One region of the Dehalobacter sp. DCA genome, then DNA from elsewhere that is predicted to be linked to it. Evidence: riboswitches for the same ligand, from Rfam matches in the RefSeq annotation. Region 1 holds a riboswitch; each other region holds the start of a gene.
What was found. Region 1 has a riboswitch for cyclic di-GMP ahead of DHBDCA_RS08175 (HD-GYP domain-containing protein). Riboswitches for the same ligand answer to the same signal wherever they lie in the genome.

Region 1 (3,281 bases):
ACTTGCCAGTTGCTGAAAATATACTTAACCGTGAGTTCACTGCATCCCGTCGCAATGAAAAATGGGTTTCAGACATCACGTACATTGCTACGGATGAGGGCTGGCTCTATCTGGCAGGGATTCTGGATCTTTACGACCGTTCAATTGTCGGTTGGTCAATGGATAGCCGTATGAAAACGTCACTCGTGATATCGGCTCTAAGGAATGCCATCGGTCGCAAAAAACCTAAAGAAGGTACTCATTTTACATTCAGATCGTGGTGTACAGTATGCCAGTCATAACTACCAGAAACTAATACCAGGAAAAGAACTTTGTTTGCAGCATGAGCCGCAAAGGCAACTGTTATGACAATGCCCCAATGGAATCATTCTGGGGTAAGTTGAAAACAGAATGGCTTAATGACATGCATTTCAAGACCAGAGATGAAGCAAGATCAGCAGTATTTGAGTACATTGAGCTCTTTTACAATCGCAATCGCATTCATTCTTCCAACGATTACATAGCGCCATTAAAGGTGCATGATGCAGCATGATTGCGTAATTCAATGAAAACAATAATTATTTAGGGTTTCTCCGTGTCTACCAAACGTAGGCAAGGTCAGTTTTTGCCGTAAATCCTAATATGGACAGTATTGACGGCGAGATCTGCTATGAAAACCTTCAGTCTTTGCCGCAGAAAGCCGACGGTGCAGTGATCGTCGTCCCTCCGGACCAAACCAATAAGGTCGTTAGGGACGCGGTAGAAGCTGGAATCAAACATATCTGGATTCAGCAGGGGGCTGAATCCAAAGAGGCTATAGACTATTGTACGGAAAATCATATAAACGTCATCCATGACCAATGCGTCCTAATGTTTGCAGAACCATCGTTTCCTCATTCGTTCCACCGGTCCGTACTGAAGGTGTTTGGAAAACTTCCAAAATAGTAGGTTAGCCGGCTCAAAAAACATTTGAGCCGGCAATTTTTTTCAAGAAATGGATCAGCTTCACTCGACAATGGATACAATAAAGGTTGTAAGATCTTCGACAAGGTTATATTCCTTAGCCTGGACATGGGCCAGCCCTTTGTCGGCGATTAATACCCTGATAATCGGGCGCATCGGCAAACTTTTATTTTGGTCAACCACAATCCCAACTTCACCTGTATTGAGCTTAACGGTACAGCCGGTCGGATAGGCCGCAACATGCTTTAAGAACGTTACAACCAACTGCTGGGAGAATAGCTTGTTCGCACATCCCATCACAATTTCACAGGCTTCATGCGGGACGATCCGGGAGTGGCCCGGGCCATCATTGACCAGATTATCATAGAAGTCGGCCAGCCCTACGATTTGAGCCAAGACATGGAGGTGCCGGCCGGACAGCTTCCGGGGATAGCCGTTTCCGTTCAGCCATTCGTGATGCTGCAAAGCAATATGCGCACTCAATAAGTTTAATTCCGATTTGTTCCGAAGTATTTCAAATCCATGTACGGTATGCGTCTTATATAGGTCATTTTCCTTCAGAGTAAAGGCCTCACGTTTGGCGACAAGCTCTTTTGGCAGCTTGACAGTCCCTATATCGTGAAGCAAAGCCCCTACCGCCAGCGCCTCCAGGGTATCTTTATCCAGTCCCAAAGCTTTGCCCAAAATTGTCGCAAGGACACAAACACTGACTGAATGCGCATAAACTTGATTGTCATAGCTCCGCATATCTGTCAGGCTCAGAAATATCTTCTCTTGAAACAGAACGTCTCCGATGATGTTGTTTACCGTCTTTTTTACCTGAAAACCATTGAGGTCTTTACCGATTCGTACCGCTTCCGCTGAATGCTCAATGGAGTTCATTGCCTCCCGCCTGTTTTCCTCGGAAATGACATCTTCGATAACAATATCCTTCGTTTCGTCATCGTCCACATAGACAATACTGATGCCCAGCTCTTTCAGCCGCTCGATATAGGGGGAGGTCAGCGTGACTCCTTTCCCAAGTAATGAACGGCCGTTATGCGAGAAAATGGTTCGTCCCAATACGTCTCCCTTTTGAAGCCGGTTTACACTTACCTGACGCAATTGTAATCTTCCTTTCCGATAAATCAGTGCTAGCTGAAGCAACAAAAAAATCACCAGCAGATTGCATGGCGACATTCAAAACAAACCTGAGCGGATTCGGTGGCCTGGCAGTCATCAGAATTATTCTGGAAGACCCATAGCTTTGCGTCCCTGGCTTTCACCAAGTTTGCCATTGTCGTTGCTCCTGTATCCCTATTCGATTGATATTTCGGTCATAGAACTATTGTAGCACATCGCTTTCAGGTTCTACAGGGGTTATTCGGAAAAATTTAAAGGAGAAACTAAAAATGGGAGCGGATAAAGTGGTTCATGAATCAGTTGATGGGTATATTTTGCAGTTCCCTGATGAGACACAGGAAATATTAAGAGCAATTAGAAATGTGATAAGAGAAGCAGCACCGGACGCAGTGGAAAAGATAAGCTATCAGATGCCTACGTTTGTACTGAACGGTAATCTCGTTCATTTCGCAGCATTCAAAAACCACATTGGATTTTATCCGACACCAAGCGGGATTGAAGCCTTTAAACAGGAACTGGCCGGTTATAAGGGAGCTAAAGGATCGGTACAATTCCCATTAAATAAGCCTATTCCGTATGAGTTAATAAGCAAGATCGTGAAGTACAGAGTCGCGGAGAACGCGCATATCCCAAGAAGAATTCCGTGCTGCGATGTTTAGATACGGCCCTTAATGTTTGGGAAATGCTAAAAAATGTTTATCAGGAGATGCATGCGATGGTTAAATCAATGGTAAGTAAAGAATACAGGCGAAAATGCGCCGACTTTTCATTATGCGGATTGAATTGCTGTCTCTGTCCGCGCTTTCATACGGACGGTTCTTCAAAGTGCCCCGGCTGCGGGGGTCCGGACTTTTTTTTGAAGCATCCTTCCTGTGCCGTAATTACCTGTAATAAAAAGCATCAAAATGTTGAATACTGTTTTGAATGCAGTGTCTATCCATGTGAGAGGTATCAGGCTCCAAGCGAGGCCGATTCCTTTATATCCTATCAAAATGTATTGCAGGATCAGGCCAAGGCTAAAATAGACCTTCAAAATTATCTTGAAGAACTGACGGAAAAACACAAAATTTTAGGCGAACTAATCACGAATTACAACGACGGCAAATCAAAGGGATTTTATTGTCTGGCGGTCAACCTGCTGCCGCTTTCCGTCCTGAATAATATGATGGATAAGATCCATCATATGGATCGGATCAACTGCAACGGCAGTGCTGAAG
Region 2 (3,281 bases), 600 kb from region 1:
TTGATATTAGAATTGATAGGAATGAAAATATCTATCTCATGGAAGTTGGACCTCGCAATGGGGGGAATTTAATTCCCCAGGTAATTAAATATGCTACCGGAGTAGATCTTACTGATTATACAATAAAAACTGCAATGGGCGTAAATTGTTCAGACTTAAAAATGGTTGAAACCAAAGGCTATTGGTCAAGCTATATGGTGCATTGCAGTCAGAGTGGTGTATTACAAGATATATGGGTTGATGAGAACCTACGTAAAAATATTGTGGAATTTAATATGCAATACAGATCAGGAGATCAAATTTCAGCATTTACTGGATCCAACGGTACATTGGGAACGATGATATTAAAATATGAGTCTCTGGAAGAAATGCTTAGGAAGATGAATTCAATGGACCAGTATGTAAAAGTCAAAGTTAAGGTAAAATAATAAAGATAAAGAAATAGATTATTATTCCAATTAATATTGAAGCATGCTATAATGTATCGGAGTGTAGATTTTATTTTGCTTGGGTGATATTGAAAGGAGTTATAATGAGAAAGCCAATATCTCTGATACTTATTACTGTTCTTGTAACTTTTACTATTTTTCTCTCTTGCCTAAATAACAAAATCAGCTTAGCGGAAACAAATAGAGCTGGAGAGACATCTCTTGTGGCTAATTCCTCTCAATCTGCTGAATCAAACACGTTGTACGGGGCATGGATGGGAACATGGCCCTCTGCAACGGACAGAAATATTGAAAATTACAATATTCTTTCCAATCATCATTGTGGGGTTATTCATTCATTTATCTATTCATATCAGAATATGGATGACTGGGCCGACTTTATGGATTATACGAAAGAACAAGAAGCTATTAACTTACTAACCATTATTTTAGTGAAAAATAATGGAAAGCAATACAGTACCGTCGATATTAATAAAGGAGAACTGGATGCATACTTTACCGAGATTGCCAAGCAACTAAAGAATTGGCAGGACGGCTCTGAGATTTGGTTTCAACCTTTGTATGAGGCAAATGGGTACTGGTTTGGCTGGAATATCGGAAATAGCAAGATTAATACCAATGAAACATACAGAAATGCCTATCAACGTATTGTAACCATATTCCGCGATAATGGAGCAACTAACGTAAAATTTGTGTACAATGTCAATTACCAAAATAATGGGGAAGGGGCCTCCTATATGGGGGCTTATCCCGGTGATAACTTTGTTGATTATGTTTCAATTGACGGATATAACTGGGGAACATCACAGTCTTGGAGCAAATGGCAAACATTTCGGCAAACATTTGATGCTGCTTACACTGCACTGACAAAGGGCTCAAACAAACCGGTAATTATTACTGAAGTAGCTTCAACAGAAAAGGGCGGCAGTAAAGCTGACTGGATCACCGATATGAAAAAACAAATTGAGACTGGAGCTTATCCAGAACTGAAAGCTGTAATTTGGTTTAATGACAATGGCAATTCTGAAGAGATGGATTGGACAATTGATACTTCAGAGTCTTCATTAGCCGCTTATCAAGAATAATAAAAATTATTTAGTAAATATATTGACAATAATAAAATGATATGACAAAATATAATCAGATGATTGTCGAATAAAAAGCTATTACTGACAATGGCAAACTTGCTGAAAAGCAAGGACGCAAAACTAAAGGGCCTGTAAAATGGCAGCCAGTTACCAAAAGTAGTTTTTTGTTGTTTGAAAAATGAAATTGGAGGTAATCATTTAAGTCTTTAGGTAAAATACGGCCGACGATTACCTGAGACAATAAAGCACTCTCAAACGATAAAGGCAAACCTGTCGAAAGGCAGAGACGCAAAGCTAAAGGGCCTGTAAAATGGCAGCCAGCTACCGAAAGGAGTTTTTTTAATGAAAAAGTTTATATCTGTATTTCTATTATTTACCTTTATGTTTTTAGCACTTTATACACCTACTGCTGATGCCGCAGCAGCAAGGAAGGCTAGAACACCGGGAACAGCAACGGCATCGACAACGGTAATGACTGGAGCCTGGCTGGGAGAATGGGCTTCGTCGGGAAATACAGCTATTCAGGATTTTAACGCACTGGCTAACCATCGCAGTGAAGTAATTCACACTTTTGTTTATTCAACACAGGATGTGAGCCAATGGGAAGATTTTATGGATGCCGCTAAAAGTGAAGGCGCAATTAACTTGATCACCCTGCAATTGAAGAAAGATGATATGACAGATTACAATACTGTTGAGATAAACAATGGCAAGTTGGATGAATACTTCGCCACAATTGCCCAGCAGTTTAAATCTTGGCAAAATGGTACGGAAGTTTGGCTTCGTCCGCTGCACGAGGTTAACGGAGATTGGTATGGTTGGTGTGTTGGAAATAGCAACGTAAATACCAATGCTTCGTACAAGAGCGCATACCAAAGGATCGTAAAAATATTCCGTGCAAACGGTGCAACAAATGTTAAGTTCGTGTATAACGTAAATTATCAAAATAAAGGAAGCGCCACTTATATGGGAGCATATCCTGGTAACAATTATGTGGACTATGTTTCTGTGGATGGATATAACTGGGGAACATCTCAGCAGTGGAGCAGTTGGCAAACTTTCAGACAAGTGTTTGATGCGCCTTATAAGGCATTAGCAAGCGGTTCTACGAAGCCGATAATCATTGCAGAAATTGGTTCGTCTGAGCAAGGTGGTAGTAAAGCTGCATGGATTACGGATATGAAGGCTCAGATTAAGGCAGGAGTGTATCCTAGACTTAAGGCAAATATTTGGTTTAATGACAATTATGATATGGATTGTGCGATCGATACTTCGGAATTTTCACTTGCAGCTTTTCGAGGATAAGAAGACTGAAGACGGCCAGAAGATAACAAGGATTATCCCTCTAATCTTCTGGCCTTTATACCATAAAATTTAGAAATAAATTATTTTTTTTGCTAAGCAAAAGAAATAAAGGGAAATCCAATTATTTATGGAATTTTATCCTATTACACCTTTTTTACGTTACATCTTTCCATACAATATAATCATCAAACCATAAGATAGTGAGAGAGGATGGATAGAGTGGATTTCCAAAGTGTATTTTTTTCTATGATAAGAAAATGGTGGTTAATTGTACTACTGGTAGCCGTAGGCGGGGGAGCCGGTTATCTGACCAGTCAATTAACAAAACCGATCTATGAAGCTGATACAAAACTATATATTCAAATTGATCAAGGTATGATGAATGAATCCTTCGTAGAGCAATATTCAAAAATCTTATCCAGCAGGACGATTACATCGG
Region 3 (3,281 bases), 440 kb from region 1:
TAACGCCGCTGACTATAATAGCCCACTTAGTCCGAAACTGGATTCTATATTCCCTGATTGTAAGTTTTCTGATTGTTATGGCATTTAGAGAAGGATCCAGCTGTGAAAGTGAAGATCTTGTTGTGGCGGCTGGCGGTAGAATAGATTTCGTGGAATTTATACATAGCTCCAGTCACAAAGTTGCCCGGTTTGTCGAGAGGAAATTTAACTGCAAATCAATGGAGACCGCCCCGAGCTTCCCAGGAGATCAGTCAAAACCTCTTCCTATTGGTGAAGTTTCCCAGCGTCATGCGGCAAAAGCCGCTGGTTATACCAAAAGCTTTTCTCGAAACAATTCTGTTATCTAGAAAATACAAATAATACGGAGTTAATTGAGGCAAATTGAGTAAAATTTAAAATTGTGACTGTAAAAAAAGACGAAATTACTGAATATGCTCTGCGCCTCATAAAGCACAAGCGGAAAGAGCGGAATAAAGAGGATTTCTGATTCGTCTTTTTCGGAAATTCCTTCCCGTATTGCCGGATATATCGAAGATTTTTCTTCCAAGGATTACTTTGATGGAAAAGAGATAAATAGATATGATTTATTCATCCAATATGCTTATGCGGCAGCAAAACAAGCAATTGAAATGGCAAATGTACAGGATATAAATTTTAACAAAAACAGAGTCGGTATCTATGTAGGCTCAGGTATTGGCGGTATTAAGACAATAATAAAAAATCACGAAAAATTTATGACCAGAGGAAACAGGCATGTTTCCCCTTTTATGGTTCCTATGATGATCGGCAATATGGCAGCGGGTATTATAGCCATTAAAACAGGCTTTACGGGGCCAAGTTTTTCTCCGGTATCGGCTTGTGCAACATCCAATCAGGCTATTGGAGAAGCGTTTTTAAGTATCAAGCACGGCTATACAGATGCGGTGATAGCTGGCGGATCTGAAGCAGCAATCAATACATTTGCATTTTCCGGATTTACCAATATGCATGCGATGTCCACAAATAATGAGAACCCAGAACAGGCAAGCCGTCCCTTTGATAAATTGAGGGATGGATTTGTAATGTCGGAAGGTGCGGGAATTTTATTCCTGGAGGAATTGGAGCATGCCCAAAATCGCGGAGCTAAGATACTTGGTGAAATTGTTGGATACGGCGCGACTACTGACGCCTACCATATTACAAGCCCCGATTATCAAGGGGCAGAAGGAGCAATGAAATCAGCGATTGATATGGCAGGAATATCACCTAAACAGGTCGATTATATTAACGCACACGCAACAGGTACTCCAGAGGGAGATAAATCTGAAACAAAGGCGATTAAAGCATTGTTTAAAGAAGATGCCTACCGTATAAAAGTCAATGCTACAAAGTCCATGACAGGTCATTTATTTGGTGCAGCTGGAGGAATAGAAGCTATCATAACTTTGAAAGTTGTAGAGGAGGGCATGATACCTCCTACGATCAATTTAACTGTGCCAGATGAGGATTGCGATTTGGATTATGTGCCTAATAAGGCAATCAAACATGAAGTAAATTATGCCTTATCAAATGGTTTTGGATTTGGTGGCCATAACGCTTCATTGCTCTTAAAAAAGTATATCAAATAGAGTTTCTGGACGATGATGACGTCCAATGTTTGATGACCGATGCTGTGGATATCGGCAATACCGTAAACTTTTTATATCAGAATCTAGAATATGTTTGAATCTGCAGTATGAACTTTGCCACGATATACACCAAGGGTGGCATCAACTGCAATTATGCGGTATTTTAAAAGATTTAAAAAACAAATAATGTTAAGGGCAAACCTGCCTAAAGGCAGGGACGCAATGCCGTAGGGTCTAAGGTGCTCTAAACATTATGACAGCCTGGTTACCGTGAGATTACATGCGTCAAGACCTGCCCATTTTTGCAGCAGGTCTTGATTTTTATGTAAACGATAATAAATTTTTTAGAATATGCAAAGGAATGAATTTTTGTTTATGTTATAGATCTGCGATGTTTCACACGGCATTTATTATCTATAATTGCCTGTATTGTTGCAGTTGCGATCTAAAGTACCACAGAGGTGCTGCCGTTTAAGCGACAGAGAGACAAGGGTCAGCTTCCTCAATACCTTATTGAGGACAACCATGAACCCATTATCTCACATGAACAGGCGGAGGCGATCAGGGAAATCTTTGAATACCGCAGAAAGCAGATGGGGATGGACGATTCGGAGAAATACCAAAGCCGGTACGCCTTCAGCAGCAAAATCTTATGCGGAGAATGCGGCGGTATATTCCGAAGGCAGAAAATTTACATAGGCAAGCCTTATGAGAAAATTCAATGGTGCTGCCGCCAGCACATTTTGGACAACACCAAATGTAGCCAAAAGGCAATCCGAGAGGATGACGTTCAATGGGCTTTCGGCATGATGTGGGGCAAGCTCAAAAGCAATTATACCGAAATCCTCACTCCCCTGCTGGAAGTGCTCAAAAAGCTTCGAATGGACGAGCAGCAGGAGCAGGAAATCGGGGACTGCAGTAACAGAATCATGGAGCTTACAGAGCAGGGTCATATACTCAGTAGATTGGTATCGAAGGGGTATATCGACCCTGCAGTATTTATAGAGCGGCTAAACACCCTGAATGTAGAGCTTGCCGCTATAAAAAAGAAAAGAAGCCAGCTTCTGGATAATAACGGCTTCGACCGAGAGATCGTCGGAACAGAGCAGCTGCTGGAACTGATCAGAAACAATGGGGCTGTCTCATAATGATGTCAAAGGACATTCATGAAAAGACAGCTTCTTTTCACTTTCAAGCAAAAATAGGAGAGTAAAATCAACAGAAGTAATTGCTGATTTTACTCTCAACTTGTTTTTAGGAACACCAAAAAGAGGATTCTTTGAATCGTTCTAATAATTTCTTTATTAAGGGGCCCGCAGATCTACGCAACCTCTATTTCATGCAATAGACTGCCACATCTATAATTTTGTATTTTAAGGTGGCCATGTTTTCTCGACGTATCAGACCCCCATGCCGCTTTGCGGCACCACTGATGAATAAAAATTTTGTCCATACTACTACTATGGCTGGCGAAGGTAGGTCGAACTTTCTTGGTGTCGCGAGCCCGCGTATCAGACGGACCACAACGACCCGGTGCATCGCAGATTGTTGCTCCCTCGGGAAGCACGCAGGGCAGAATAACCCCTATTGGTTGTTGCACCTGCCTTAAACAAAACCAGTCTAAGGAGAAGCTATGGTATGGAAGTCTTACATGAACGTTGTTGCGGGTTGGAT

Region 2: linked by a shared signal. The riboswitch ahead of DHBDCA_RS05175 (glycoside hydrolase family 26 protein) and the one ahead of DHBDCA_RS08175 (HD-GYP domain-containing protein) in region 1 are both predicted to bind cyclic di-GMP.
Region 3: linked by a shared signal. The riboswitch ahead of DHBDCA_RS05950 (zinc ribbon domain-containing protein) and the one ahead of DHBDCA_RS08175 (HD-GYP domain-containing protein) in region 1 are both predicted to bind cyclic di-GMP.

The regions. Positions count from the first base shown of each region.
Region 1 covers NC_018866.1:1,703,031-1,706,311, reverse strand. The annotation lists partial or broken gene DHBDCA_RS08185 (IS3 family transposase) at 1-532, shown strand, start outside; partial or broken gene DHBDCA_RS08180 (CoA-binding protein) at 610-924, shown strand; gene DHBDCA_RS08175 (HD-GYP domain-containing protein) at 985-2,046, opposite strand; cyclic di-GMP riboswitch class I at 2,142-2,227, opposite strand; gene DHBDCA_RS08170 (iron chaperone) at 2,334-2,723, shown strand; gene DHBDCA_RS08165 (DUF3795 domain-containing protein) at 2,780-3,281, shown strand, end outside.
Region 2 covers NC_018866.1:1,104,769-1,108,049, reverse strand. The annotation lists gene DHBDCA_RS05185 (ATP-grasp domain-containing protein) at 1-428, shown strand, start outside; gene DHBDCA_RS05180 (glycoside hydrolase family 26 protein) at 533-1,534, shown strand; cyclic di-GMP riboswitch class I at 1,617-1,692, shown strand; cyclic di-GMP riboswitch class I at 1,791-1,866, shown strand; gene DHBDCA_RS05175 (glycoside hydrolase family 26 protein) at 1,880-2,842, shown strand; gene DHBDCA_RS05170 (YveK family protein) at 3,053-3,281, shown strand, end outside.
Region 3 covers NC_018866.1:1,265,586-1,268,866, reverse strand. The annotation lists gene DHBDCA_RS05960 (hypothetical protein) at 1-347, shown strand, start outside; partial or broken gene fabF (beta-ketoacyl-ACP synthase II) at 468-1,607, shown strand; cyclic di-GMP riboswitch class I at 1,792-1,880, shown strand; partial or broken gene DHBDCA_RS05950 (zinc ribbon domain-containing protein) at 2,060-2,740, shown strand; partial or broken gene DHBDCA_RS05935 (IS110 family transposase) at 3,246-3,281, shown strand, end outside.